One region of the Arthrobacter sp. TJ-266 genome, then DNA from elsewhere that is predicted to be linked to it. Evidence: predicted binding sites of a transcription regulator. Region 1 holds the regulator's gene; the other holds the start of a gene.

Region 1 (14,519 bases):
CCGTTCCACGCTCGAGGAAGTGGCGGACGCGGATCTGATCCTGCACGTCGTCGACGCGTCCCACCCGGACCCCGAGGGGCAGATCGCGGCCGTCCGCGCCGTGCTGACGGAGGTCGACGCCCGCAAGGTGCCGGAGATCATCGTGCTCAACAAGGCCGATGCAGCCGATCCGTTCGTCATCGAGCGCCTCCGGCAGCGTGAGCCCCGCTCCGTGGTCGTCTCCGCCCGCACGGGCGAGGGCCTGACCGAGTTGCGCCAGCTGGTCAGCACCAGCATCCCGCGGCCCGGGGTGAAGATGGACCTGATGATCCCCTACGAGCACGGTGAGATCGTCAGCCGCCTGCACGAGGAGGACGCCGAGATCCTCGGCATGGAGCATGTGGACGAGGGAACGCGCCTCGAAGTGATGGTGCGTGAGGGTCTGGCAGCCGAACTGGAGCCGTACCTGCGGCATGAGTGAGTCCACGCGGTCCGGCGCCGTGATCGCGGCGCCGGACACCGCGGCCGGCGGGGTGCCCTCCCCGCACGCCCGCCGATCCCTCGAACTGCTCGACGCCGCCGTGGGTGCGATGGGCGGTGAGATGCGCTTGGGCCAGCACGAGATGGTGCGTCAGGTCAGTGAGGCGATCGACTCCGGGGATCACCTCCTCGTCCAGGCCGGCACGGGCACCGGTAAGTCCCTCGCCTACCTCGTGCCGCTGATAGCCCATGCCATGGAGAGCGACCGCCCGTCGGTCGTCTCCACGGCGACCCTGGCCCTGCAGGCGCAGATCGTGGGACGGGATCTCCCGCGGTTGCTCGACGCCGTCCGACCGGCGCTCTCCCGCCCGGTCGACGTCGCGCTCCTCAAGGGGCGCTCCAACTACGTCTGCCTCCACAAGACTGGCGGCGGCTTCCCGGAGGAGGACGCCCCGGGAACGCTGTTCAGCCTCGGCGAGGACGCCGCACAGCATCCGTCCCCGGCGCTGGGCGGCGGTGCACCCGCCTCGGCCCTCGGCCAGGAGGTGGTGCGGCTGCGTGAGTGGGCCGGGGAGACGACGACGGGCGACCGCGACGACCTCGTGCCCGGCGTGAGCGACCGCGCGTGGCGACAGGTGTCCGTGTCCAGCATGGAATGCCTCGGCGCGGCACGCTGTCCTATGGCGCAGGAGTGTTTCAGCGAGAAGGCGCGCGCGGCTGCGGCGGACGCCGACATCATCATCACCAACCACGCGATGCTCGCGATCAGTGCCTTCGAAGGGCTCGCTGTGCTGCCCGAGTACGACGTCGTGGTCATCGACGAGGCCCACGAGCTGCACGACCGCGTCACCGGTGCCGTGTCCGGTCAGCTCTCGGCGTCGATGGTCTCCGCCGCCGCCGCAGCACTGCGGCGGCACGCGTCCATCAGCACGGGCGCTCTCGACACGGCCGGCGACGCCTTCGAGGCGGCCTCGGAACGCCAGCCGTCGGGGCTCCTGCCGGGCGGACTGCCCGAGGAACTCGCGCAGTCCCTGGAGCAGGTGCGGGACGCCTCCCGTGCCGCCCTGTCGGACACGAAGACCGAGGGGAAGTCGGAGGCCGACGCCGACGGCGGGCGGCAGGTGGCGCGCTCCCGGGTGACGCTCGTCTTCGAACTCGCCGAGCGGATCCTCGCCGCGGCCGATCTGAACGAGGTGGTGTGGGCCTCGCGCCCCAGCACGTTCACCCCGGGCTCCGGGTACTCCCAGCCGGACGAGACCTCACCGGCCACGCTCAACGTCGCCCCGCTCTCGGTGGCGGGTCGCCTGCGCGAGGGTCTGTTCGAGGACCACACGGTGATCCTCACCTCCGCCACGTTGGCCATCGGTTCCGAGTTCGGTCCCGTCGCGGGATCGCTCGGGCTCAGCGGCCCGGGTGCGCCGGCCTGGACCGGGGTCGACGTCGGCAGTCCGTTCGACTACCCCAAACAGGGTGTGCTCTACGTGGCACAGGACCTCCCGAAGCCGGAGCGGGGGGTGTCCGACGCCCAGCTCGCGGAGATCCTCACGCTCATCACGGCGAGCCGTGGGGGAGCGCTCGGCCTCTTCTCGTCCAAACGGGCCGCCGAGGAGGCTGCGGAGACGCTCCGGCCCAAGGTGGACTTCGAGATCCTGTGCCAGGGCGAGTCCTCGCTCAACGCCCTCGTGACACAGTTCGCCGACGAGCCGGACACCTGCCTGTTCGGGACGATGTCCCTCTGGCAGGGGGTGGACGTCCCCGGGTCGTCCTGCAGGCTGGTGATCATCGACCGCATCCCGTTCCCGAGGCCGGACGATCCGCTCATGACGGCGCGCACGCGAGCCGTTGCGCGGAACGGGGGCAACGGGTTCATGAGTGTCTCGGCGACGCATGCCGCGGTGCGGCTCGCGCAGGGCGCGGGTCGTCTGATCCGCGCGGCGGAGGACCGCGGCGTGGTCGCGGTGCTCGACAGCCGCCTCGCGACCGCGCGGTACGGCGGGTTCCTCCGCGCTGCGCTGCCGCCCTTCTGGGCGACCACCGACCGGGCGACCGTGACCGGCATCCTCGAGCGGCTCTCCGCGCGCTGACCCGGCCTGACGGGCGGTGACGACCGCAGTCGACGGGAGTTGTCCGGGGCGGTCAGGGCCCGACGGCCTCAGAGTGCGCGCATCACCGAGACGACCTTGCCCATGATGCTGGCGTGGTCGCCGAGGATCGGTTCGTACCTCGTGTTCTGGGGGAGCAGCCAGGTGTGCCCGTCACGCTGGCGGAAGGTCTTGACGGTGGCCTCGTCGTCGAGCAGCGCCGCGACGATGTCCCCGTTCTGGGCGCTCTGCTGTTTCCGCACCACCACCCAGTCGCCGTCGCAGATGGCTGCGTCGACCATGGAGTCACCGGAGACCTTGAGCATGAACAGCTCCCCGTGCCCGACGATCTGGCGCGGGAGGGGCATCACGTCCTCGATCACCTGGTCCGCGAGGATCGGCCCACCAGCCGCGATGCGTCCTACGAGGGGTACCAGTGCGGTGTCCACCGCGATCTGCTGATCCGCGCTCGACGCCGCCCCGCCGTCCGACGGGTCCGATGACGCGCCGTCGGTCGTCAGCGTGAGCGGGAGGAGGACCTCCATGGCCCGCGGACGCTTGGGATCCCGCCGGAGATAGCCGAGGCGCTCCAGCTGGGACAGCTGATGGGTCACGCTCGAGAGACTCGCGAGACCGACGGTGTCGCCGATCTCACGCATCGACGGTGGGTAGCCCTTGTCCGAGATGGACCGCTGAATGGTTTCCAGGATCGTCAGCTGCCGCGGCGTCAGGCCCTTGGACACCGACCGCCCGCGGGGACGACCACGACCGGCCGGCCCGGGAACCGCGCGCGGACCGCTCGCTGTGTTCGATTCCTGCCGGTCTGCCGGTGCTGCTTCCGCCACGCGCATGCCCTTCGTCCAGATCTGGGTTCCCCCGCCGGACCGTCCGGACCGCGGGAGCGATTCTGTCGGTGGCGGGTGATTGTCTGGACCTAGATCGGAAGCCCCGGTCCCCGAGGGGACAAGGAATAACGGTCGTCGGTCCTTCACGCCACGCTAGGCGAGTCGATGCTTGTTTTCAAACATATGTTCGAGCGAGTCTCGACACGCATCGTCCCTCAGTGCTAAGAAGGACCCAGGAGTATTAGTACGCATGTTCGATTCGGAATCAGATCCCGGACGGACCGTTCGAAGGGAAGAGGCAGGTCATGACCGAAGCACTGGTTCTGCAGGGCAGCTCCACGACGTCCATCGTCGATCGTGGCGTCATCGTGCCCACCGTCGCCCGTTCCCGGACGTCGGCCGGCGCCGAGCGCGTCCACACGCCCGCCGGCGTATCCGATCGCATCACCTTGACCCGCCGCGGGCGTCTCCTCCTCGTCGGGCTCCCGATCACCCTGATCGTCGCGATGCTCATCCTGCTCGGGGCGTTCCTGACGTCCGAGGCCCAGGCAGGGGACGGGCCGTCGCAGGCAGCGCCGACCATCGACGTGACCGTCGCGGCGGGGGAGACACTCTGGGGCCTCGCCTCGTCCTATGCGCCTGATCGCGATACGCGGGATGTCGTCGCCGAGATCGTCGAGCTCAACAACCTGCGGACCTCCGTGGTGCAGGCCGGACAGAGCATCTCGGTACCCGTCCAGGGCTAAACTCGGCAGGTGCCTTCCTCTGCCGACGCCCTTGCGAGCCTGCCCCTCCGCGACGACCTCGTAGGGCAGCACCCCTACGGTGCGCCCCAGCTGGACGTCCCCATCCTCCTGAACGTCAACGAGAACACGCACGGTGTCCCCGCCGACGTCCACGAGGCCATCGTGGCCGCCGTGTCGGACGCCACCGGCGGGTTGAACCGGTACCCGGACCGCGAGTTCTCGGAACTCCGCGCGAACCTCGCCGCGTACCTGGGTCACGGGTTGACGCCCGACCAGCTCTGGGCGGCCAACGGCTCGAACGAAGTGCTCCAGCAGATACTGCAGGCCTTCGGCGGTCCCGGACGCACGGCCATCGGCTTCCCGCCCACCTACTCCATGTATCCGCTGCTCGCCAGCGGCACGGGGACGCGCTACGTGACCGCGGAGCGCGGAGCGGCCTTCGCGATGGACCCCGAGTCCACGGCGCGGGCGGTCACGGAGTCGGGCGCGAACGTGGTGTTCCTCTGCTCACCCAACAACCCCACGGGGACGGCCCTTGGTCTCGACGTGATCGAGGCGGCCTATGCAGCGGGTGAGGCGGCCAGGGCGATGATCATCGTCGACGAGGCCTACGGCGAATTCCTCCAGCAGGGCACCCCGAGTGCGCTGACCCTGTTGCCCGGCCGGCCGCGCCTGATGGTTTCGCGCACCATGAGCAAGGCCTTCGCGATGGCGGGCGCGAGGCTCGGGTATCTCGCGGCGGCCCCCGAGGTGACGGACGCCCTCCGGTTGGTGCGGCTCCCGTACCACCTGTCCGCCCTCACGCAGGCGGCGGCGAACGCGGCCCTCACGCACGCCGACACCCTCCTGGCCAACGTCGAGGCGATCAAGGTGCAGCGGGACCGCATCGTCCGCGAACTGACCGATCTGGGCCTCACTCCTGCGCCGTCGGATGCGAACTTCGTGTTCTTCTCGGGCCTCGAGGATCCCCGCCGGATCTGGGAGGGTCTCCTCGAGGCGGGCGTCCTGATCCGCGACGTCGGGATCGCCGGTTCACTGCGGGTGACGGCCGGCACGGAGGAGGAGACCACCGTCTTCCTCCGGGTGCTCTCCGGACTCCTCGAGCGCGACCAGGCCACCGTGCCCGGCGCGCACGTCTTCTAGACTGGTTCGGCGGGTCCGCGCGATCCGCGGTCCTGGGCGAAGGCCCACCACACCCCCTGATCATCGATCCTTCGAAGGGATGTCATGACAGTCACTGCCTCCGGCACTCGTACGGCACGCATCGAGCGCGTCACCAGCGAGTCCAGCGTGCTCGTCGAGCTTGACCTCGACGGCACCGGAGTCTCGTCGATCGACACCACCGTGCCGTTCTACGACCACATGCTCACGGCTCTGTCCAAGCACTCCCTGATCGACCTCACCATCAAATCGAGCGGTGACACGCACATCGACGTCCACCACACGGTCGAGGACACCGCCATCGCCATCGGTGAGGCGCTGAGGCAGGCACTCGGCAGCAAGGCCGGTATCCGTCGCTTCGGGGAAGCCACCGTGCCTCTCGACGAGGCGCTCGCCCAGGCCGTCGTCGACATCTCCGGACGCCCCTACTTGGTCCACGGGGGTGAGCCCGCCGGGCAGGAGTACCACCTGGTCGGAGGCCACTTCACCGGGTCGCTCACGCGCCACGTGTTCGAGGCCATCGCCCTGCACGCCGGGATCTGCCTGCACGTCACCGTGATCGCCGGACGCGACCCGCACCACATCGTCGAAGCGCAGTTCAAGGCGCTCGCGCGGGCGCTGCGCGCGGCTGTCGAGCCCGATCCGCGGGTCACGGGCATCCCGTCGACGAAGGGATCGCTGTGACCTCACGCACGGTGACCGTCCTCGACTACGGCTCGGGCAACGTCCGCTCCGTGGTGCGGGCGCTCGAACACGTCGGGGCGGAGGTCGTCCTCAGCGCCAAGCCGGACGACGTCCTCAACGCCGACGGGCTCCTCGTGCCGGGTGTCGGCGCTTTCGAGGCGGTGATGAAGGGCCTGAAGGACGTCGACGCCCTCCGCATGATCGGGCGGCGCGTCGCCGGTGGACGGCCCGTGCTCGGCATCTGCGTGGGCCTGCAGGTGCTCTTCGACGAGGGTGTGGAGCACGGTGTGCGCACGCCCGGCATGGGCGAGTGGCCGGGTACCGTCGAACGGCTCAAGGCCGACGTGGTGCCCCACATGGGATGGAACACCGTGGAGCCACCCGCCGGGTCGGTACTCTTCGACGGGCTCGAGGACGAGCGCTTCTACTTCGTGCACTCCTACGGTGTGCAGGACTGGTCCTTCGACGTGACCCAGCCCGCGATGAAACCTCCGCAGGTCACCTGGTCGCGCCACGGCGGCCCCTTCATCGCAGCCGTGGAGAACGGTCCGCTGGCCGCGACGCAGTTCCATCCGGAGAAGTCCGGCGACGCCGGGGCCCAGCTCCTGCGCAACTGGATCGGCAGCCTGCGGTGATCGGATGCTGAGCCTGGTCCTGATGGGAGTCGCCGGGCTGTTGATCGGCGGAGCGTTCTCACTCCGCGGTCAGGAATTCCCACGCTGGGTCTGGATCGCCTTCCTCGTCCTCGCGGGCCTCTCCCTGCTCGCCGCCTACCTGTTCACCCTCCAGGCGTGACACCCTCGCACGCACTCGTCCCACCCGGATCACCACCGGTCACCACCGGTCCGCCCCGTGACCACGACCGACCGCGAACCTCCCCGACCGACGTCGACCCTCGGCCCGTTCCGTCCCCGCAGAAAGCAGCCCCATGAGCCCCTTCGCCGAATCCCCCTCGCTCGAACTCCTGCCCGCCGTCGATGTCGCCGACGGCCAGGCCGTCCGCCTGGTGCAGGGTGAGGCGGGCAGCGAGACCAGCTACGGGGACCCCCTGGACGCCGCCCTCGCCTGGCAGGAGGCCGGCGCGGAGTGGGTGCACCTCGTGGACCTGGACGCGGCGTTCGGTCGCGGTTCCAACCGGGACCTCCTCGAGCGCGTCGTGAAGCACCTCGACATCAAGGTGGAACTCTCCGGGGGCATCCGCGACGACGTCTCGCTCGAGGCCGCGCTCGAGCTCGGAGCCACCCGCGTCAACCTGGGCACGGCTGCACTCGAGAACCCGGAGTGGACCGAGCGGGTCATTGCGCGCTTCGGTGACGCCGTCGCCGTCGGGCTCGACGTCCGGGGGACCACCCTCGCCGCGCGCGGCTGGACCGAGGAGGGCGGTGACCTCTGGGAGGTGCTGCAGCGCCTCGAGGACGCCGGGTGTGCCCGGTACGTCGTCACAGACGTCACGAAGGACGGCACGCTGAAGGGTCCGAACATCGACCTGCTGCGCGAGGTCCTCGCCAGGACGATGCGGCCCGTGGTCGCATCGGGTGGCATCAGCAGCCTCGACGACATCGCCGCCCTGCGCGAGCTGGTGCCGCTCGGCCTCGAGGGCGCGATCGTCGGCAAGGCGCTCTACGCCGGAGCGTTCACGCTGCCGCAGGCGCTCGACGTCGCGGGGCTGCCCGGCACCGACGAGTGAGCGGTCGGCAGCTCCCGGCACACATCCGGGCGGCGCTCGAGGGCAACGCGGCGGACTCGGCCGGGAGGCCGTGGGCCGACCGCGACCTCTCGGGGGACAGGAACCCGTTGCACGTGTTCGACGACGACGACGGCTCACCCGACGCCGGTCTCGTCACCGCCGTCGCGGCGCTGCTCGGGACGCCGGGTCAACCCGGCCCACGGGAGCGAGCCGTCTTCGCGGCCCTCGGGAGCGCCAGGGTCTTCATCCCGATCGTCGCGCAGGTGGCTGCGGCCGTGGAGACCGACGACGGCCTGACGGCCGACAAGGAAGCCGACATGGCGCTGGTCACGCTGACGGCGCCCGACGGGCGGGCGGCGCTGCCCGTGTTCTCCTCGACCGCGCGGCTCGCGTCGTGGCACCCGACCGCGCGGCCCGTCGCTGTCGTCGCCCCTCGCGCGGCTCTTGCGGCCGCCGCCGAGCAGGCGGAACTCCTGGTGCTCGATCCCGGTGCCGAGGTGACGTTCGTCCTCCGCCGTCCGGCCGTGTGGGCGCTCGCGCAGGGGACCGCGTGGCTTCCGTCCTACGAGGACGAGGGACTTGCCTCCCTCGTGGGTGACGTCGCCGTCGGGGAGGAGTTCGTCGTCGGGCTCGAACTGCGACCGGGCGCCGGCGTCCTCACCCGCGCCGCCGACGGTAGCATTGCCTCCGGTGGCGGCCCGGGCCCCGAGCTGCGGATGGACGTGCGGCTCCGGGAGGGCTTGTCCGCCGACCAGGTGAAGACTGCCGTGACGTCGCTGCGGGCCAGGCTGCTGGGCCTCCCCGCGTTCGTGGAACGCGTCGATTCGCTCGACATCAAACTCATGCGCTGACGAGGGTCGGCAAGGAAGAACGCCCGTGAATTTCGCCGTGTACCGAGAGCTGCTCCGCGTGCGGCCCGTCCGCATGCTGCTGCTCGTCGGCATGATCGCCCGCTTCCCCCACTCGGCAGCCGGTGTGCTGCTCACGCTGCACGTGGTGCAGACCCTCGACCGGGGGTATGCGGAGGCCGGCGCCGTCGCCGCGGTCGTGACGATCGGGATCGCCGTCGGCGCCCCGTGGCGCGGCCGACGGATCGACACCGTCGGTCTGCGACGTGCGCTGATCCCGTCCGTGGTGGCCGAGGCGGCCATCTGGTCCATCGCGCCGCACCTGTCCTACCAGTGGTTGCTCGTCGCGGCGCTGATCGGCGGGCTGTTCACGCTGCCCGCCTTCTCCGTGATCCGCCAGGCGCTGGGCGTCCTCGTGGACGGCGATCAGCGACGCACGGCCTTCACGCTCGACGCCATCTCCACCGAGGTGATCTTCATGGCGGGCCCGGCGGTCGGCGTGGTGCTCGCGACGCAGATCTCCACGGTGCTGGGTCTGACCCTCGTAGGCCTCGCGACAGCCACCGCGGGCATCTTCCTCATGTGGTTCAACCCGCCGACGCGCTCCGACCGATCCGCCGAGGCCGTGACCCTCGCCGCTGCGGCACCCGCAGGAGTGGGGGAGGCTGCAGCGGACCTGATCGGCCCGGGTGACCCCGACCACCGCCCCAGGGCGTCCCTGCTCCGCCGCGGCGTCAGGCAGGCCTTCCCGTGGCTGACGCCGTCGCTCGTGCTCGTCATGGTCATCGCCGCAGGCGCGGGGCTGGTGCTCTCGGGGTCGGAGGTGGGGATCGTCGCCACGCTCGAGCTGAACGGCAACGAGGGCCAGCTGGGGCTCGTGTTCGTGGCATGGTGTGCGGCGTCCGTGGTGGGTGGCCTGGTGTACGGGGCGCTCCACCGTCCTGTCCCGCCGTCCCTGCTGCTCCTGGGCATGGCACTGCTGACCCTGCCGCTGGGCTTCGCAGAGACGACGCTCGCCCTCGCCCTCCTGACTATTCCCGCCGGGTTGCTGTGCGCACCCGTGCTGTCGGCGGCGTCGGAGAAGGTGGCGGAGCTGGTGTCGGAGGACCGCCGGGGAGAGGCCATGGGCTGGTACGGATCGGCACTGACCTCGGGCGTCGCGCTGGGCGCGCCGGTCGCGGGCTTCCTCATCGACCTCACCGGTCCCTGGGGCGGCTTCACCGCCGTGGCCGTCGTCTCCGCGCTGATCGGCGTCGTGGGGCTGACGGTGCAGGCTGCGCACGGCCGGCGCGCGGTGAGCGACGCGGCCCCGGCGTCCCGCTAGGGCTTCCGCTGCCGCCGTCGCGGCACCGGTTCCGTCCCGCGAGGGCCCTACTGACTGGTCAGTTGACGGGGCCGGTGTACTTCTCGCCCGGGCCCTTGCCCGGAGGGTCCGGGATGATCGATGCTTCGCGGAAGGCGAGCTGCAGCGACCGCAGCCCGTCGCGCAACGGTCCGGCGTGCTGCGAGCCGATCTCGGGAGCGGCCGCCGTGACGAAGCCCGCGAGAGCCGTGATGAGCTTCCGGGCCTCGTCGAGGTCCTTCAACTGTTCGGCGTTGTCCTCGTGGGCGAGCCCGCACTTGACCGCCGCCGCGCTCATGAGGTGGACGGCCGAGGTGACGATGACCTCCACGGCGGCGACCTCGGAGATGTCGCGCATCTGACGACGCACACCCTCCTCGGCGTCACTCGCCGTGTCGGTGGTCCCTGCCTCCCCGGGCACACCGGATGCGCCCGAGTTCATCGCGCCGGCGGTCGATTCCTGCTCGTCGGTGAAGCTGCGGCGGGAGGCGGTCGGCTCGACGGGGCCGGGGGAGTGCTGCGGATTGTCGCGGGGCGTGTCCATACTGGTAAGCTTGGCACAGACCAACCGGTCGCTGGAACCCGCGTGCTCTTCGGAGCCCGGGCCTGTAACCGGTATGCAAGCGGAGACCTCTCCCACCCGCGTTTGCCTGGTATCTCCCCGGAGGTATTGCAGGTAGCCGGGTCCCTGGTCGGTCCTGGCGGTGATCGCAGGGAGCTCGCGCTTCCCTCCGTCCCCCGGATCGTCCGTCGAGGCCTTCGATTGCTCATGCAATGGAAGGCCTTCTTTCGTTTGCACGGGTATCCGCCTGAGAAGCCACAGGAGTTACACATTAGCGAGCCAAGAATCAATGATCGTATCCGCGTCCCCGAGGTGCGGCTGGTCGGTCCTGCCGGCGAACAGGTAGGAATCGTCCGTATCGAGGACGCCCTCCGTCTCGCCGCCGAGTCCGACCTGGATCTGGTCGAGGTAGCACCGCAGGCCAAGCCTCCGGTCGCGAAGCTCATGGATTTTGGTAAGTACAAGTACGAAGCGGCCGTCAAGGCACGCGAGGCCCGGAAGAACCAGACCAACACGGTCCTCAAGGAGATCCGGTTCCGCCTGAAGATCGACACGCACGACTACGAGACCAAGCGCGGCCACGCCATCCGCTTCCTCGGTGCGGGCGACAAGGTCAAGGCCATGATCCAGTTCCGTGGACGTGAGCAGCAGCGCCCCGAGATGGGTATCCGTCTGCTCCAGAAGTTCGCGGAGGACGTCTCCGAGGTGGGTGTCGTCGAGTCGACCCCCCGCATCGACGGACGCAACATGGTGATGGTCATCGGGCCCACGAAGAACAAGGCCGAAGCGAAGGCCGAAGCGCGCCGGGAGTCCCAGCGCGCCGAGGCCAAGGCCGCGAACGAGGCCGCGAAGACCGGGGGTGACACGCGACGCGTGGACACGTCCGGTAACAGCGGCGCGCCGCTGACGCAGTCGCTCGCCGACCTGCTGCCGGAGGGGTACTCGATCACGACCGAGCCCGAGTCCGCGGTGGAGGAGACGTCCGCGCCGGCCGCAACCACGGACCGGGCGGATGCTCCGGCTGTGACCGAGGCACCCGAGGCGACACCCGTCACCGCACCGGTGACGAGCGCGCCTGAGGCGCCCGCGACCACAGCAGCTCCCGCGAGGAGCACGTCGGCCCCGCGGTCGACCTCGTCCGCCCCGCGGTCCACGTCCTCCGCACCCCGGTCGACGTCGTCGCGCCCGGCCTCCGAGCGTTCCGCACCGCCTCGCTCGACGTCCGGTACCGCCGCACCGCGGCCCGCGACGAGCACGCAGTCCAGGCCGGCCACCCAGCCGACGCGGACCCTTCCGGCCCCCCGACCGGCGACAGCGGCACCCGCTGCGTCGTCGGCTCCGGCTCCGGCCACCCCGGCTGCGGCCACCCCGGCTGTGGCACCCAAGCCTGCAGCCGCGGCGAAGCCGTCGGCCATGCCGAAGCCAGGTGCGCCGAAGCCCTCGGCCACACCCAAGCCAGCCGGCCGCACGGCTCCGACCAAGAGCCCGACCAGCCGTCCCAAGCCCGGGAGCACCGACTAGGGCTCAGGCCCTGTCCCTTCCGGACACGTTCGACAACCAGCAGGCACCTTCGGGTGCCGACCTCCGGGTGCACCCGCCCCGGCTAGAAGAAGGAGATCGGTTCCCATGCCGAAGATGAAGACCCACAGCGGCGCCAAGAAGCGCTTCAAGCTGACCGGTAGCGGAAAGCTCAAGCGCCAGCAGGCGAACCGCCGCCACTACCTCGAGCACAAGTCCTCGACCCTGACCCGCCGGCTCGCGAGCGACCAGATCGTCTCCAAGGCCGACACCAAGGTCATCAAGAAGATGCTGGGCATCTAACACCACCAATCCACCCCCTCGGGAAAGCGCAGGTACCTCCGGGTACCGTGCTGCGGCTACGGCCGTGACCGAAGAAGATCCAAAGGAGTACACACGTGGCACGTGTGAAGCGGGCAGTCAATGCCCACAAGAAGCGTCGCGTCATCCTCGAGCGCGCCAAGGGCTACCGCGGACAGCGCTCGCGCCTGTACCGCAAGGCCAAGGAGCAGCTGCTCCACTCGTTCGTCTACAGCTACGGTGACCGCCGCAAGCGCAAGGGTGACTTCCGTCGACTCTGGATCCAGCGCATCAACGCTGCGTCCCGCGCCAACGGCCTCACCTACAACCGCCTCATCCAAGGTCTCAAGGCCGCCGACATCCAGGTGGACCGCCGGATGCTCGCCGACCTCGCCGTGACAGACGGCGCCGCGTTCGCCGCACTCGTGCAGCTCGCGAAGAACGCCCTGCCGGCCGACACGTCGGCTCCGCTCAAGGCTTCGGCCTAGGCACATCGGCTGCGGCGGGCCCCTGCCCGCGCAACCGGTCCACGATGACTGCTCACGGACGCCCCCAGGCGCCACTGATGACCAACACCCAGGCTGATCGGGTGAAGGAGGTGGCACGCCTGGCCGGGCGTCCGTCGCGGTTAAGGCGCCGCGAGTTCCTCGCCGAGGGACCGCAGGCGGTGCGTGAGGCCCTCCGGCTGCACCTGCAGAGGACGGACGACGGCGCCCCGGGCGTCGTCGTTAACGTGTACGCCACCGCCGACGCACTCGATCGCCATGCGGACGTCGCGGAGCTGTTGGCCGCGGACAGTGCGCCGACGGTGCGACTCGCGAGCGCCGACGTCCTCGCCGCGATGTCCTCCACTGTCACACCGCAGGGCTTCATCGCCGTCTGCCGCTTCGTGGACAGCACCCTGGAGGACGTCCTCTCCGCCGGACCCCGACTCGTGGCCGTCCTCGTCGAGGTCCGCGACCCCGGCAACGCCGGCACCATCATCCGGGCGGCCGATTCGGCGGGTGCCGACGCCGTCATCCTCACCGGTGCGAGCGTGGACCCGTACAACCCGAAGACCGTCCGCTCCACCGTGGGGTCCCTCTTCCACCTGCCGCTGGTCATCGGCGCCGACCTCGACGGTCTCGCCGATCGCCTCCGGTCAGCAGGCCTCACCGTCCTGGCCGCCGACGGATACGGGACGACGAGCCTCGACGACCTGCAGGACGCCGGGGACGCCGGGGGCGCCGCCGCTCCGACGACCGACGGCGGCCGGCCCGTCCGCCTCGAGGACCCGGCGGCGTGGCTGTTCGGCAACGAGGCGCAGGGTCTTCCGCCCGAGGTGTCGTCCGCCGCGGACGCGCAGGTCGCCGTGCCGATCTACGGGAAGGCCGAGTCCCTCAACGTGGGAACGGCGGCGACCGTCTGCCTCTACGCCTCCGCACGCGCGCAGCGCCGCCGCTGACGTCGTCCGCTCGCGCGCAACGCCGCGGCTGACCCCTAGTCCTCAGCGCAACGTCGTCAGCGCGTCGTAATTCAGGGGGCGCTGACGCGTCCGGTCGGGGAGTCCTGCGCCGTGGCGCCCACCGACCCGGCGGAGGCGGCCGTTCCGGCCGTGCCTGCTGCCCCGGGAGTCCCGGCTGTCCCGGCTGTCCCGGAGGTCGCCGAGCCGGAGCCACGACGGTCCATCCGACCGCTCACGAGTGCCACACCGAGCCCGAGGACGGCCAGGCCGGCACCCACGAGCGCCGGCGACGTGAAGCCCCACCCGGCGGTGATGACCGCTCCGCCCACCGCTGCTCCGAGGGCGTTGGCCGTGTTGAGCGCCGAGTGGTTCATCGACGAGGCGAGGGACGGCGCCCCCGGTGAGACGTCGAGGAGCCGGGCCTGGAGCGGCGGGATGAGCATCGAACCGCTCGTTCCGACGAGGAACACGAACAGGCATGCCGACCACGGCGCCGTGGCGGCGAGGGGAAAGAGCAGCAGGACCACGGTGATGGCCGCCATGATGGCGTAGATGCTGCCCATGATGGAGCGGTCTGCGAGCCGTCCGCCCAGGATGTTGCCGACCACCATCCCCACCCCGTACAGCGCGACGACGAGCGGCAGCAGGGCAGCACGCAGTCCCGCCACCTCCGTCATGATCGGGGAGATATAGGTGTAGACGGCGAAGAAGCCGCCGAAGCCGACGATCCCGATGAGGAGCGTCATCCAGAGCTGTGGGCGCCGCAGGGCTCCCAGCTCCGACCGGATGCTCGCTCCCGCCCTGACCGGGATCGACGGGACGAAGGTGCGGATCAGGACCAG
Region 2 (14,519 bases), on a different contig from region 1:
ACGCCGATCTCGTAGACCTCGGCGTCGACGCCCTTCGGCAGCACGGGGATGGTGAAGCCGAGCAGCACGCCGGCCACCGTGGCGTGCACACCGGATTCGTGGACCAGGGCCCACACGGCGAAGGCGAGCGGCAGCAGGATCACCCAGGACGACCAGGACTTCCGCTGGAAGAACGTGGGGAACTTCTGCGCGAGGAACGCGTAGAGCGCCAGCGGTGCCAGCGCGATGAGCAGCGGCGGGACCTGGATGTCCTCCGAGTAGAAGAACGCGATGATCATGATGGCCAGGAGGTCGTCCACCACGGCGAGGGTGAGCAGGAAGATACGCAGCGCGCTCGGCAGGGAGGAGCCCACCACGGCGAGGACGGCGACGGCGAACGCGATGTCCGTCGCGGTGGGGATGGCCCAGCCGCGGAGGGCATCCGGCCCGGCGCTGAGCGTGATGGCCACGTAGATGAGGGCGGGGACGATCACGCCACCGATCGCCGCTGCGACCGGCACCACCGCGCGGTCGAACTTCCTGAGGTCCCCGGCCACGAACTCGCGCTTGAGCTCGAGGCCGGCGAGGAAGAAGAAGAGGGCCAGCAGTCCGTCCGCCGCCCACGTGCCGACGCTCAGGTTCAGATGCCAGGGCTCGTAGCCGAAGGTGAAGTCGCGGACGGAGAAGTACGTGTCCGCGGCGGCACTGTTCGCGAGGATCAGGGCGAGGATGGTCGCGACGAGGAGCAGTGCGCCACCCACCGTCTCCTTGCGGAGGATGGTGGTGATGCGCAGGTGCTCGCGGTAGCTGCTGCGGGAGAAGACCGTCGAGCCGGTCCTGTGGTCATCCGGGTGATCTGTCATGTGCGTCCTTCGGTCGGGCATGCTCGAGTGAGCGCCGACCAGACTTCCCGGCTCACCAGAACCTCCAGCGTACCCGCAGAAGGCCCTCGGGCTCGGCCGGGTCACACCACCGAGCTGAAGTGCTCCGCCTTGCCGGTCGGACCGGCCACGATGATCTCGTCGTCGTCGTACAGCGTGGTCTGGGCAGTCGTGTAGTCCCACTCGCCGCCCTTGCGCTTGACGGCCACTACCGTGACGCCGTACTTCGCCCGCAGGCCCGTGGTCCCGAGCTCGCGGTCCCAGTACTCCCTCGGCGGCCTCGTCTTCACCATCGCGAAGTTGTCCGCGAGCTCCACGTAATCGAGCATGGTGCCGCGTACCAGGTGCGCCACGCGCTTGCCCATGTCGTGTTCGGGCCGGATCACGCGCTCCACCCCGAGCTGCGCGAGGATCTGTGCGTGCGGTTCGCTGATGGCCTTCGCCCAGATGGTGGGCCGCTCGAAGCGCAAGAGGATCGACGTCGTGAGGATGCTCGCCTCGAGATCGGAACCGATGCCGACCACCACGCGGTCGAACTCCGGCAGGGAGAGCTGGCGCAGCGCTTCCTCCTTCGTGGTGTCCGCGCGGACCACGTGCGTCAGGCGCCCGTTGTAGGACTGGACGATGTCCTCGTCGGCGTCGATCCCGAGGACCTCCGTACCCGCCTCCTCGAGCTCGAGGGCGAGCGCCCCGCCGAAGCGCCCGAGGCCGATCACCGCCACGGAGTCGGCGGCGGCGATCGCCTCGATGGGCCGGGAGGAGAACATGCGTTGCCTAGCCAATGAGCGGCCTTTCCTTCGGGAATTCGTAGTAGAGGGGTTTGGAGCGGAGCGCCAGTGCGGAGGCCAGCGTCACGGGGCCGAGGCGTCCGGCGAACATCACGAGGATCAGCACCACCTGACCCACGGGTGGGATGCCCGCGGTGATGCCCGTGGACAGCCCGACGGTGCCGAAGGCGGAGATCACCTCGAACAGGATGCGGTCGAGGCCGAAATCGGTGATGAGCATCAGGAACATGGTGGCTCCGATGACGAGGCCCACGGCGAGCAGCACGATCGAGATGGCCTGGCGGTGCACCGAGCGCGGGAGGCGCTTCCCGAAGACGTTCACGGCGGTGCCTCCGCTGATCTCGGTGTAGAGGATGAAGAACAGCACACCGAAGGTGGTGATCTTCAGCCCGCCGGCGGTGCCTGCCGGGCCGCCGCCGATGAACATGAGGACGTCCATGACCAGGAGCGTGACAGGGTCCAGAGCGGCGAAATCCACGCTGTTGAAGCCGGCGGTGCGGGTCATCGTGGACTGGAAGAAGCCCGCGAGGATCCGCTCGCCGGGCCGCAACGCTCCGAGCGTGCCCGGGTTGCTCCACTCCAGGGCGGTGATTGCCGCGGACCCCAGCAGCAGCAGCACCACCGTGCCGCTCAGCACGAGCTTGGTGGTCATGTGCCACTTGGCGGGGTAGCGGAAGTGGCGGCGCAGTTCGAAGAGCACGGGGAAGCCGAGCCCGCCGATGATCACCGCCGCGCAGATGGGCAGGCAGATCCAGGGATCCCCTGCGTACCCGATCAGGTTGTCGCTGAAGAGCGCGAAGCCCGCGTTGTTGAAGGCGGAGACGGCGTGGAAGACGCCGAGCCACACGGCCTCCCAGAACCCGTGGCCGTACCCGAGCCCGAACCGGGCCGCGAGCAGCACGGCGGTCACCGACTCGACGATCAGGGTGATGCGCAGGACCCCGAGCAGCACCGTCCGCACGTCGCCGATGCCCGCGCTCTTCGTCTCCGCTGCGGCCGAGAGCCGCGAGCGCAAGCCCATGCGCCGCGCCAGGAGCACCCCGAGGAGGGATGCGAAGGCCATGATGCCGAAGCCGCCCACCTGGATGAGCGCGAGGATGATCACGTGACCGAGCCCGGTCCAGTACACGGGGGTGTCGACGACGATCAGCCCGGTCACGCACACGGCGGACGTCGCGGTGAAGAGCGCCTCGAGGAGGGTGGCGCTGCCGGCACCCACCTTCGCGGTCGGGATCATCAGGAGCGCGGTCCCGCCGGCGATGGCCGCGGCGAACCCGAGGACGATCACCTGCGCCGGGTGCCGGGGGCTCAGGTGGCGGGCCCAGGCGGCGGAGCGCGTGAGGAACCCGCGGACGACGGCGGAGGCCTGCGCTTCCCGAGGGGTGTCTGTGCTCGGCCTCACGGGAACGCTCGAACCTCCGGCGGTGGGATGACGCTGTGGCGGCATCACGGGAGGGGCCCCGGGCCAGAGGCCATTCAACCCGAGCGGCGCGGCCCTGGAGGGTGTCTTTACGGCTTCTTGATGCTGTGGGCCGTCGGCTTCGTCCCCGCGGACGCGCAGGACGGGGCGTCAGGCCCGGAGGGCTCCGGCCACGTCGGTGAGCCGTGCGACCTCGTGGTCGGGCCGCGTCATGGCCGGCGGGTAGGGCGCTCCGCCACGGTTGAGCCAGACAGTACGGAGACCGGCACGGGAGGCGCCGTCGACGTCCCACGGATGCACCGCGACGAGCACGGCGTCGTCCGCGTCCCGCCCCCGTTCCTCCAGCGCGTACGCGTACGCCTCGGGTGCGGGCTTCCAGAGAGGGGCGTCCTCGACGGACAGGACGGCGGACACCAGGTCGCGGACGCCCGCCCGCTCAAGAAGGCCCGACGCCGTCGCGGCCGCGCCGTTCGTCAGTGCCACCACCTCGTGGCCGGCCTGCGCGAGGTCGCGGATGCCGTCGGCGACGTCGTCGTGCGGCGGGAGCGCCTGCAGCGCGTCGAGGACGTGCGCGACGGCGTCGTCGAGCCCGCGGTTGAGGGGCTGGTCCGCGAGGACGGACCGGAGTGCGCCCTCGGCCACCGTGCGGAAGGCCGTGTTGTCACCGAGGACGGTCAGGGCGAAGCCGTCGCGGAGCACCGCGGAGAACCAGTGCGCCGCCAGGTGGGGCGGCGCCCCGATCTCCTCGACGTGCTGCGCCATGCGGCCCATGTCCGAGAGCGTCTCGTTGACGTCGAGGAGGATCAGGGGAGGTGCCACTACTGGCGGTACCCCTCCACCTGGCTGATGGGCCGGGCGCCGGCGTCCGCGGGGTTCTCTCCGGCGTCGGCCTTGGCTCGGCGCTGGCGGAGCAGGTCCCAGCACTGGTCGAGATCCTCCTCCAGCTTCTTGAGCCGTACGGCGTGATCCTGGTGGGCCTCGCCGTCGCCCGCGTCCTGGGGCTGGTCGCGGAGGTCGTGTTCCTCCTGCACCAGTGCCTGGATGCGCTGCAGGATGTCGTGCTCGTCCATGGTGCCGTCCTTCGTCGTCGTCAGCTGGCTTACTGCTCAGGCTACTGATGCCCTTCCAGGCTGGCTAGGAGCGGCGTCGGCCCGCCCGAATTTGGCGGGCCGGTGAGATGCCCTAAGCTGTTCAGGAACAACCCGCCTGTGTAGCTCAGTCTGGTAGAGCATCCGCTTCACACGCGGAAGGCCCGGGGATCGAGGCCCCGCGCAGGCACGAACACCTGCTGGGAACAGCATCAGGAAGGCCCGTACCGCACGTCGGTACGGGCCTTCCTGCGTCTGATGTGTTCGTCGACGGTGAACAGGAAATCTCTTAGCAGTCGGCCATAGGGAGTGCTAATATCTTCGTAGTTGAGCGGAGGTCGCTCAACCTCGAAGAACCGACTACCGCACACCGTGCGGAACCTATGAAGGAGTTGTTTCCCGTGGCCATGAAATTCGATCCGTTCCGTGAGCTTGACCGCGTCGCCGGCGCTCTCCTCGATCCCCGTCCCGGGCTGCGTCTCATGCCGATGGACCTCTACCGCGAGAAGGACCACTACGTCCTGTCGGCCGACCTCCCGGGTATCGATCCCGGATCCGTGGACATCGACGTCGACGGCCAGCTCCTGACCATCCGCGCCGAGCGCACCCTGCGCGGGGCGGAGGGCGTGAAGTGGCTGACCCGCGAGCGCGAGAGCGGCTCGTTCCTGCGCCAGCTCAACCTCGGGCAGGGCGTGGACACCGAAGGCATCTCGGCCCGCTACGAAAACGGTGTCCTCAGCGTCACCATCCCCGTCAGCGAGCGAGCCAGGCCCCGCAAGATCGAGGTCGTGAGCGGGGAGTCCTCCACTCCCATCGAGACCGCGACCGTCGAGTCCCCCGCTGGGACCCAGCAGCACTCCGTCGAGGCGTAGTCCCCACCCCGTCAGTACCCCCGGACGCCCGTCCGGGGGTACTGCTGCGTCCGGCCCCGGAAAAGGCTTGCGACGTCGGGGGCCGGACGCCAAGGATGAAGGCATGGACTTCACACCCACCTCAGCCATCGTCACCGGTTCCGATTCCGGCATCGGCCGCGCCACCGCCGTCGCCCTCGCAGCAGCGGGCTGCAACGTGGGGGTGACCTGGCACTCCGACCAGGAGGGCGCGGAGGAGACCGCGCGCCTCGTCCGCGAGAAGGGCGTGCGGGCCGCCGTCGCGCGGCTCGACACCACGGACGCACCCGCCTGCGGTGACGTGGTGGATCAGCTGGCCCGGGAGCTCGGCGGGCTGGACGTCTTCGTCAACAACGCCGGCGTCAACGGCGGCACGCTGTTCATGGAGACGGATTGGGACACGTGGCGCGGAACCCTCGGCGCCAACCTCGACGGCGCCTTCGTGTGCATCCAGCGGGCAGCCCGCCACATGATCGACGGCGGCCGGGGCGGCCGGATCATCGCGGTGACGAGCGTGCACCAGGAGCAGCCGCGCGTGGGGTCCGCCGCGTACGACGCCTCGAAGCACGGCCTGGGAGGCCTCATCCGCACCATCGCCCTCGAGCTCGCGGACCGTGGCATCACCGCTAACGCCGTCCTGCCGGGCGAGATCAACACGCCCATGAACGATTCCGCCGACCAGGACCCGCACACCATGGAACGCCCGGGCATCCCGCTCGGCCGGCCCGGTGCGCCTGAGGAGATCGCGGACGTCGTCGCCTTCCTCGCCTCCGGAGCATCGAGCTACGTCAACGGCGCCTCGTTCGTCGTGGACGGCGGGATGCTCCTGATGGGGCCGCAGGCCGGCTCGCACCTCACGAGCAACGACTGGCGGACGCTCTGACCCCTCCGGTGTGACATCGGGCACAACTTTCAGCAGCCGTTCACGTGGCGTTCAGTCCGTCCCGATACCGTGGCGCTTCCAGCTGCTTCGAAAGGCCCGCCATGGATGCTCCACACACCACTTCCACCGATACAGACCAGCAGGACTGGTCCGGCTTCCGCCGGGGCGAGCGCATCACGCTCCAGCATCCCGCCGGCACGCACCTCCGCGGGGTGCTGGATATGCGCAGCGACGACGCCTCCGTGCTGTGGATCCACCTCAACGACGGCGGTGGGCGGCGCCTGGTGCACCGCGCCGACGGATACCGGGTGCACCGGGGCTGAGCCGGGGCCCCTGCACGAGCCCCGACATGACGAAGGGCGGATCCCTCGAGGGGACCCGCCCTTCGTCATGAAAAACGCATCAGCTGATGCGGGGCCCACCCGAATCCGGGTCGTTCGTCGATGCGTCGGGCAGCGAGCCGTTCGCCGGCGATCCGCCGGAGCCGCCGGTCGGCGGGGCCTCCACGTTGCCGCGCCAGGCACCCGTCTCACCGCCGCTCTTCTCGATGAAGTCCTTGAACCGCTTGAGGTCACCCTTCACCTGGGCGGTGTCGGCATTCACGACGGCCCCGATCTTCTCCGTGAAGGTCTCCGGGTGCCAGTCGATCTGCACCATGAGCCGCGTGAGGTTGTCGTCGAGACGGTGGAACGTGACGACTCCCGCATGGGATTCGCCGTCCGTGCTCTTCCATGCGACGCGCTCGTCGGGGTGCTGCTCGGTGATTTCGGCGTCGAACTCGCGCTTGACGCCTCCGATGCTGGTCACCCAGTGCGTGTGGGTGTCCGACGTCTGGGTGATGGAGTCCACTCCGCCCATGAACTGCGGGAAACTCTCGAACTGCGTCCACTGGTTGTAGGCCGTGGTGACCGGTACTGCTACGTCGATCGATTCCTGAACTGAAGCCAAAAGATTCTCCTTCGTAGAGACTCCGGAAGCGCCACGACGCCGTTCTTCAACAGCATTGTGACCGAAACCGTAAGTTCCCTTAGCGTAGGCCGAACCGGTTGGATTTGGCCAACGCACGGGTCTAGGGTGAAAGAAGGTCACCCGGTTCTGATCGGTACGTCATGTGCTCGGCCGGGCGGCGTATTTTTCTCTAGCACTGGAGGATTCATGAAGGCTTCACCCACCCTCACGGACAACATGCAGGCCGTCCTGGTCGATCTCATCGAACTCCACCTGCAGGGCAAGCAGGCCCACTGGAACGTGGTCGGCAAGAACTTCCGGGACATGCACCTGCAGCTGGACGAGATCATCGACGACGCCCGTGCCTTCGCCGACGAGATGGCCGAGCGCATGCGCGCCCTGCACGCCGTACCCGACGGCCGCAGCGTGGCCGTGGCCGAGGGCACGAAGATCCAGCCCTTCCCGTCCGGCCTCGTGTCCACCAAGGACACCGTGGGGCTCGTGGTCAACATGCTGAACGCGGCCGTGAAGACCATGCGCGACGTCCACGACCAGATCGACGAGGAGGACCCCACCACGGCGGACCTGCTCCACGGCTTCATCGGCAAGCTCGAGCAGTACGCCTGGATGGTCGACGCCGAGAACATGGAACCGACGGCGGAGGTCGTCACCCCCGTGGGAACCGAGCACGCGACCGTCTGACGACGGTGTGAGATCTCGCCCGATCACGGGCACACGGATCGCAGGACGAGGGAGGCACCCGAGGGTGCCTCCCTCGTCGCGTTCCGGTGCAGTCCCGGTGCAGTCCCGGTGCATCGCGTTCGAGCGCCGCCGCGTCCCGGCGTCGGGCCACGTACGGACCTCGGTCAGGTGATCGCGCTCCGGACCTCCGCCAGCAGGGATGCCATGTGCTGCTCGGCGGAGGCAGCGTCCCCCACGAGGACATTCGCGGCCACCTGCTCGTGGCTGTGCAGGGCGTGCTCCCTCGGATTCTGCGGCATGAGGCCCTGGTGAGTCCTCCCCGAGAGCACCTCAGCGATGACCTGCCGCAGCGCGACGAACATCTCGTTGCCGCTGGCCTCGAGGATCAGGGCGTGGAACTCGATGTCGATCTCAAGGAACGTCTCCAGCTCGCCGCTCTCGCCCAGGCGGCGCAGCTCGCGGCCCAGGTGGTCGAGGCGGTCCCTCTGGGCGGGTGTGGCGTTCTCGGCGGCGAGCGCCGCCGCGACGGGCTCGACGGCGCGCCGCAGCTGCGTGAGGGACCGGAACTGGTCATCACGGCCCGGCCCGTTCAGGCGCCAGCGGATCACGCGCGGCTCGTACACGTTCCACTGCGAGGGCGCCTGGACCACGAGCCCCACACGCCGCCGCGGGACGATCAGGTTCATGGCCTCGAGGACGCGCATGCAGTCCCTGACGACGGTGCGTGAGACACCGAACCGCTGCTGCAGTCCCTCGATCGTGAGGCGGGACCCGGCGGCGATGACGCCGTCCACGATGTCCTGACCCAGGGCATCGATGATCCGTGTGTGGAACACCGTCGCCGTCGCGGGTCCCTTCGCCTCAGCGGCCGATGACGACGTGCCTGCTGTCGGCGTCGTTCCCGCCGCCTGTTCCTTCTGTTCCTTCTGTTCCCCGTGGCCCGCAGGCAGGAGCGGGGGCATCGACTGCGCTGTCATGCTCCTCCTCCGGGAGAACGTCGGCCGCCATGTACGCACGGCAGAGGGTGATCACCCCACCCTAGGGCGATCATCCGGGCTTCGAAAGGTACTACTTTTCAGAAATCAAAGGTGATACCTTTGCCGAATCGTGATGCAGCGCACAGCACGCATCGAGTGCACCGACGAAGGAGTCAGCATGGGAACACCGCGCCACATCGTGGTGATGGGGATCTCGGGATCCGGCAAGACCACGATCGCCACCCGGCTCGCCGAGCGCCTGAGGTGGGTCTTCGCCGAGGCGGACGAGTTCCATCCGGCCGCCAACATCGAGAAGATGTCCGCCGGCACCCCCCTGACGGACGAGGACCGCTGGCCGTGGCTCGACGCCATGCAGGCGTGGATGACCGAGCAGGCGCAGGCCGGTCGGAGCACCGTGGTGACCTGCTCGGCCCTCAAGCGCTCCTACCGCGACGTCCTCACGCAGGCAGAGGGCACCACCAGCTTCGTCCACCTGATCGGGGACACGAACCTGATCCTCGACCGCATGAAGACCCGCACCGGCCACTTCATGCCGCAGTCCCTCCTGCCCTCGCAGATCAGCACGCTCGAGCCACTGGAACCCGACGAGCACGGCGTGAAGATCGAGAACATCGGAACCCCCGACGAGGTCACGGAGCGCGTCGTCTCCGAGCTCGACCTCCGCAGCACCTGACCACCCCCCGATCGTCCCGTCCCCACCGAAGGAACCTCCATGCCCATCGAAGGTTGGACCCAGAGCCTCACCGCCGGTCCGCTCCTCCTGATCGCCGCGGCGGCGATCCTCGCCCTGCTCTTCCTGATCATCAAGCTCCGCATCCACGCGTTCGTGTCGCTGATCCTCATCAGCCTCGCGACCGCCTTCGCCACGGGCATCCCCACCTCGCAGATCGTCACCGTCCTCGTGGGCAGCTTCGGCTCCACCCTGGGTGCGGTGGCGCTGCTCGTGGGGCTCGGCGCCATGCTCGGCCGCCTGGTGGAGACGAGCGGTGGAGCGAAGGTGCTCGCCGACTACCTGATCAGGGTCTTCGGTGAGAACAGGGCGCCCCTGGCGCTCGGCATCGCTTCCCTGATCTTCGGGTTCCCCATCTTCTTCGACGCCGGGCTCGTGGTCATGCTGCCCGTGGTGTTCTCGGTGGCACGGCGCCTCGGCGGCGGCGTACTCCGTTACGGCCTCCCGGCTGCGGGCGCCTTCTCCGTCATGCACATCTTCGTACCGCCGCATCCGGGACCCGTGGCCGCATCGGAGTTCTTCGGCGCGAACGTCGGCGTGGTCATCATGGTGGGCCTCGTGGCAGCCATCCCCACCTGGTACGTCACCTCCTACCTCTACGGGTTGTGGGCGGGCAAGAAGTACGTGCTACCCGTGCCCGAGCTGCTCGGTACCGCGGACGAGCACGCCGAGGCGAACCCGCCGAAGTTCGGGACGGTCGTCGGGATCCTGCTGCTGCCACTCCTGCTGATCTTCCTCAACACCGGGCTCAACACCGCCGCACGGTCAGGTGCGTTCGACGAGACCCTCACCGAACAGGGCTGGTTCCAGTTCCTCCGCACGCTCGGCGAGACGCCGGTGGCGCTGCTGATCTCGCTGCTCGTGGCCTCGTACGTCCTGGGGCGCCGTCGTGGCATCGACAAGACCGTCCTCGAGAGCACGCTCGAATCCGCCCTCGGCCCGGTCTGCTCCGTCATCCTCATCACGGGCGCCGGCGGCATGTTCGGTGGAGTGCTCCGGACCAGCGGCATCGGTGACGCCCTCGCGAACGTCCTGGGCGATCTCGGCATCCCGATCATCCTCGCCGGGTTCCTCATCGCCGCGATCCTCCGCATCGCACAGGGCTCCGCCACCGTGGCGCTGACCACCGCGGCCGGCCTGATCTCACCCGCCATCGCGGCGGGCGACTACAACGCCCTGCAGCTCGCAGCGCTCGTCGTCGCCGTCGCCGGTGGTTCGGTGGTGGCGAGTCACGTCAACGACTCCGGGTTCTGGCTCGTGGGCCGGTTCCTCAACATGGACGTCAAGACGACGCTGAAGACCTGGACCGTCATGGAGACGACCATCGGCCTGATGGGCTTCGTCATCGCCGCCGGGGTCTTCGCCCTCGCCTCCGTGGGCTAGCGACGCTTCCCCCGGGACCTTGCAGGCCCACCCTGCTTCGTCCCGGGGGTGTTCGGACGGCCCGCCCTCGGATTCGCGGACCCGCTCGCACCCTTGGCCGTCGCCTTCTTCGCCGCGGCCTTCTGCGCCGCGGACCGTTTCGGCGCCTCACGCTGGGAGGGCTGCCGGGAGCTCTGCGCCGTGCGCCCCCGGACGATTCCGATGAACTCCTCGACGTCGTCGGACTCGTCCTCCACACGCCACGCGATACCGATGGTGGTCGTCGCGACACCGGGAACCGGACGGTGCACGGCGTCCTTCCGCGCGTACAGGCGGGCCAGCGACATGGGCAGGACGACGACGCCGGCACCCGACGCCGCCACCTCGACGGCCAGCCGCGCACCCCCGCATGCGACGACGTCGAGCAGCGTCTCGCCGTCGAGCTCCTCGGCCGGGACGTCGTCGTACAGCGAGAGCTCGTTCTCCCGCGACATGACCACCACGGGTTGCTCCTCGTAGAGCGGGATCAGATGGAAGCCGGCCCGGTCCACGGGAAGCCGGACGAAGGCGACGTCGTCGGATCCGGCCCTCAGGGCGGCGAGGGGATCGTCGTCGTGCTGGTGGAGTTCCAGCGGCACGTCAGGATGGCGCTCACGCCAGCGCGCCACCCACTTCCCGGGGGTCACGCCCGGCACGAAGCCGACGGACAGGGATCGGGACTGGTCGGCGTGCACCTCATCACAGTAGCCTCCGGGCCCTGCGGCGGGTGGATGGGCCGGGTCCGCCCGTTAAGCTGGGAGGATGACTCCCTCGAAGACGCCGCAAACGCTGAAGCCCGCCACCGCGGCCAAGAAACTGGGGATCTACCTGCCCGCTGCTCCGCAGGAGTTCCAGGAGACGGAGTTGACGCGCGCCGAGTTCAACGAACTCCAGCAGACCCCGCCCGAGTGGCTCGCCGAACTGCGCCGCACCGGCCCGCATCCCCGCCCCGTCGTCGCGCAGAAGCTGGGGATCTCCATCGGCGGTCTCGCCCGCGGAGGGGTCACCGATCCCCTCACGAGCGAGCAGATCACGGCACTGCTGCAGGACCCGCCGGCCTGGCTGGTCGCGGAGCGGTCCACGCAGGCCGCCGTCCGCGCGGAGGCCGCACGGGTCAAGGAGCGCGCAGCGAGCACCACCGCCGACACCGAGTAATCATCGGATAGTGGTCGTCGGGTCGTCCGGCAAGTCGTCCGGCGGCTCGACCCAGCGGCATGGCCCTGAGGCTTGGTCCGGCGCCGGCGAACAAAGCCGGTCCTCTTCCGTCGACCCTGACTCGGTGTGGAAAGACGCGCCGGGGCACGACGGCGCCGTCCTCGTGCCCCCGTGAGCGGCTCCTGGGCGTGCGTCCCTGAGCGTGCCTCCAGCGTTCCTGTGTGTCGGCGGGTCTCCGTGTGTCCGTATCGGCGACATCCCTGTGCCCCTGTATGTCGGCACGTCCCCGTGCCCGGCGTGTCTCGTGTCCTGTGTCCTGTGTCCCGTGTCTCCGGAGGACGTCATGGCCCGTCGCCTCACGCCGCGCAGGCTCTGAGAAAGCCCTGTGCGCGTTCGTGATCCGGGCGCGCGCCTACCATGGAAGTGCCGAATTCCTGCGAAGGCGCGCCGATTGACTTAATCGAACACGTATTCGAATATTGGTGGGTGACGCCCTCAGCTGCCGGCCATGCCCTCGAGTGGGATGAGCCGTACCCCGACGCTGAAGCGCCACGTCCCGACGCCCCCGGCACCTCCGCGACCCGTGGCCGCGGGGATGTCGCACAGGATCTCCAGTCCCGCATCAACAGCATGCAGGCTCCCACCCTCGATTCACGGAGACTGCCCACTGTTCCGGCCCTGGCGCGGATCCTGCCCGGCGGCGGACTGCAATCGGGTGGCTCCTACGCCGTCCGCAACTCCACCACCCTCGCCATGGCCCTGCTCGCGGGCCCGTCGTCCACGGGCTCCTGGTGCAGCGTCATCGGCATCCCGGACTTCAGCGTGGAGGCAGCACAGGGGTTCGGCATCAATCTCGAACGCCTCATCCTGATCCCCGATCCCGGAAGCCAGTGGCTCACGGTCACCGCAGCACTCGTGGACGTCGTCTCGATCGTCCTCACCCGCGCCCCGGAACACCTCGCCCCCACGGAATGGGCCCGGCTCAAGGCCAGGCTCCGCCAACGGGGAGCAGCGCTGATCACGCTGGGTGCCTGGAAGCAGAGCGACTCGACGCTCGGCGTCGCCGAGAGCGCCTGGGAGGGCCTCGGCGCAGGCACCGGACACCTGCGGGGACGCCGGATGAAGATCACCGCGACCCAACCCTCGGGCAGGCTCCGTCACGCCTACGTGGGGCTCACGGATCTGCAGGGCGTGGCCGCGGTGGAACCGGCGGCGTCGCACCCGGCGGGTACGCCCGTCGGAATCCCCGCAGGGGTCCCCGCCGGGGTCCCCGCAGGCCTTCCCGCCGGCCTTCCCATGGGTGACGCCGCACCCGGCCTGTTCGAGCCGCTACTGGTGAAGTCCTCGTGACCGCGTCCCCGTCGGTTCCGTCCCTGACGCCTGCCGCACCCACGGCCACCCGGATCATGATGCTCTGGTGCCCCGACTGGCCCATCACCGCAGCGCTCCGCGAGCACGCCCTGCCCACCGACGCTGCACTCGCGCTCGTGGAGCGGGGTGAGGTCTTCGCCTGCTCTCCCGCCGCTCGCCAGGACGGCGTGAAGAGGGGTCTGCGTATCCGCGAAGCACAGGCACGCAGCACCGGACTGGTGTGCCTGCCCTACGATCCCTCCCTGGACGACCGCACCTTCGAACCGGTGACCGCCGCGGTGGAGACCATCATGCCCGGCGTCCAGGTGATCCGGCCCGGACTGTGCGCCATCAGGGTCAAGGGGCCCTCGCGCTACTACGGCGGCGAGGACAAGGCGGCGGACGTGGTCTTCGCGACACTCGAGGCCATGGGGCTCACGGACGTGCGGATCGGCATCGCGGACGGTCCGTTCGCCGCCGAGCAGGCCGCCAAGGCCACGGACCAGGTGGAGGAGCTGGACACCGAGCGCCTCGTCGTCATCCCGCCCGGACGCTCGCCCCTGTTCCTCAGCAGCTACCCCCTGGAGATCCTCGAGGTACCGAAACTCGCCGTCCTGCTGAAGCGCCTGGGTATCCGTTCCCTCGGCGACTTCGCGGCGCTCAAGGCCTCGGACGTCCGGAACCGCTTCGGGATCGAGGGGGCGATCGCGCACCGCCAGGCGAGCGGCCTCGACCACCGGAACGTCGTGGCGCGGAAACCGCCACCGGACCTGGACACCCAGGCCGATTTCGAGCCCCCGCTCGCCCGTATCGACCAGCTCGCCTTCGCGTTCCGCACGAAGGCCGAGGAGTTCGTGGGGGCGCTCCGTGACGCGGGGCTGGTGTGCAGCGCCCTGCACGTCTCGCTGCACACGGAATCGGGGGAGGTCTCCGAGCGCCGCTGGCAGCATCCGCGCTGGTTCGACGCCGACGACGTCGTGGACCGCGTGCGCTGGCAGCTCCAGGGCACCAACGCGTCCGATCACGGCCTGACCTCCGGCATCAGCCGTGTCCACGTGGTCCCGGACATCGTCGAGGACCTCGCCGACCACGCCGACGGCCTGTGGGGCACGGGACCGGATGAGGGAATCCACCACGGGCTCGCCCGCGTGCAGAGCATGCTCGGGCACGGCGCCGTGCTCACCGCGATCATCGCCGGCGGGCGGTTGCTCGCGGACCGCCGGGTGTTCATCCCGTGGGGGGACACGCCGTCGGACCCGCAGCAGTCCGGGAAGGCCTCGGTCAGGAACCGGGAGCAGCCCTGGCC

Evidence for each region. The regulator LexA, encoded in region 1, represses DNA repair genes until DNA is damaged. The targets are predictions, from matches to a motif close to TCGAACANNTGTTCGA.
Region 2: a site for LexA is predicted at 12,324-12,339, ahead of imuA' (DnaE2-dependent mutagenesis accessory factor ImuA'). Genes of this name have one in related genera too.

What each region holds. Positions count from the first base shown of each region.
Region 1 is NZ_JBZCNC010000005.1:142,189-156,707, forward strand. It holds gene hflX (GTPase HflX) at 1-460, shown strand, start outside; gene AC4D12_RS15160 (ATP-dependent DNA helicase) at 453-2,543, shown strand; gene lexA (transcriptional repressor LexA) at 2,612-3,283, opposite strand; gene AC4D12_RS15170 (LysM peptidoglycan-binding domain-containing protein) at 3,691-4,131, shown strand; gene AC4D12_RS15175 (histidinol-phosphate transaminase) at 4,141-5,274, shown strand; gene hisB (imidazoleglycerol-phosphate dehydratase HisB) at 5,359-5,976, shown strand; gene hisH (imidazole glycerol phosphate synthase subunit HisH) at 5,973-6,611, shown strand; gene AC4D12_RS15190 (hypothetical protein) at 6,616-6,771, shown strand; gene priA (bifunctional 1-(5-phosphoribosyl)-5-((5-phosphoribosylamino)methylideneamino)imidazole-4-carboxamide isomerase/phosphoribosylanthranilate isomerase PriA) at 6,905-7,663, shown strand; gene AC4D12_RS15200 (SseB family protein) at 7,660-8,514, shown strand; gene AC4D12_RS15205 (MFS transporter) at 8,540-9,835, shown strand; gene AC4D12_RS15210 (DUF1844 domain-containing protein) at 9,894-10,211, opposite strand; gene infC (translation initiation factor IF-3) at 10,728-11,936, shown strand; gene rpmI (50S ribosomal protein L35) at 12,042-12,236, shown strand; gene rplT (50S ribosomal protein L20) at 12,332-12,721, shown strand; gene AC4D12_RS15230 (TrmH family RNA methyltransferase) at 12,766-13,677, shown strand; gene AC4D12_RS15235 (MFS transporter) at 13,749-14,519, opposite strand, start outside.
Region 2 is NZ_JBZCNC010000003.1:374,876-389,394, forward strand. It holds gene nhaA (Na+/H+ antiporter NhaA) at 1-842, opposite strand, end outside; gene AC4D12_RS10400 (potassium channel family protein) at 944-1,627, opposite strand; gene AC4D12_RS10405 (TrkH family potassium uptake protein) at 1,635-3,050, opposite strand; gene AC4D12_RS10410 (haloacid dehalogenase type II) at 3,219-3,887, opposite strand; gene AC4D12_RS10415 (DUF2630 family protein) at 3,887-4,138, opposite strand; tRNA gene AC4D12_RS10420 (tRNA-Val) at 4,273-4,346, shown strand; gene AC4D12_RS10425 (Hsp20/alpha crystallin family protein) at 4,564-5,028, shown strand; gene AC4D12_RS10430 (SDR family oxidoreductase) at 5,132-5,929, shown strand; gene AC4D12_RS10435 (hypothetical protein) at 6,031-6,252, shown strand; gene AC4D12_RS10440 (SRPBCC family protein) at 6,332-6,877, opposite strand; gene AC4D12_RS10445 (Dps family protein) at 7,085-7,579, shown strand; gene AC4D12_RS10450 (FadR/GntR family transcriptional regulator) at 7,744-8,556, opposite strand; gene AC4D12_RS10455 (gluconokinase) at 8,735-9,250, shown strand; gene AC4D12_RS10460 (GntP family permease) at 9,290-10,690, shown strand; gene AC4D12_RS10465 (LysR family substrate-binding domain-containing protein) at 10,687-11,403, opposite strand; gene AC4D12_RS10470 (DUF5997 family protein) at 11,471-11,863, shown strand; gene imuA' (DnaE2-dependent mutagenesis accessory factor ImuA') at 12,350-13,213, shown strand; gene AC4D12_RS10480 (DNA polymerase Y family protein) at 13,210-14,519, shown strand, end outside.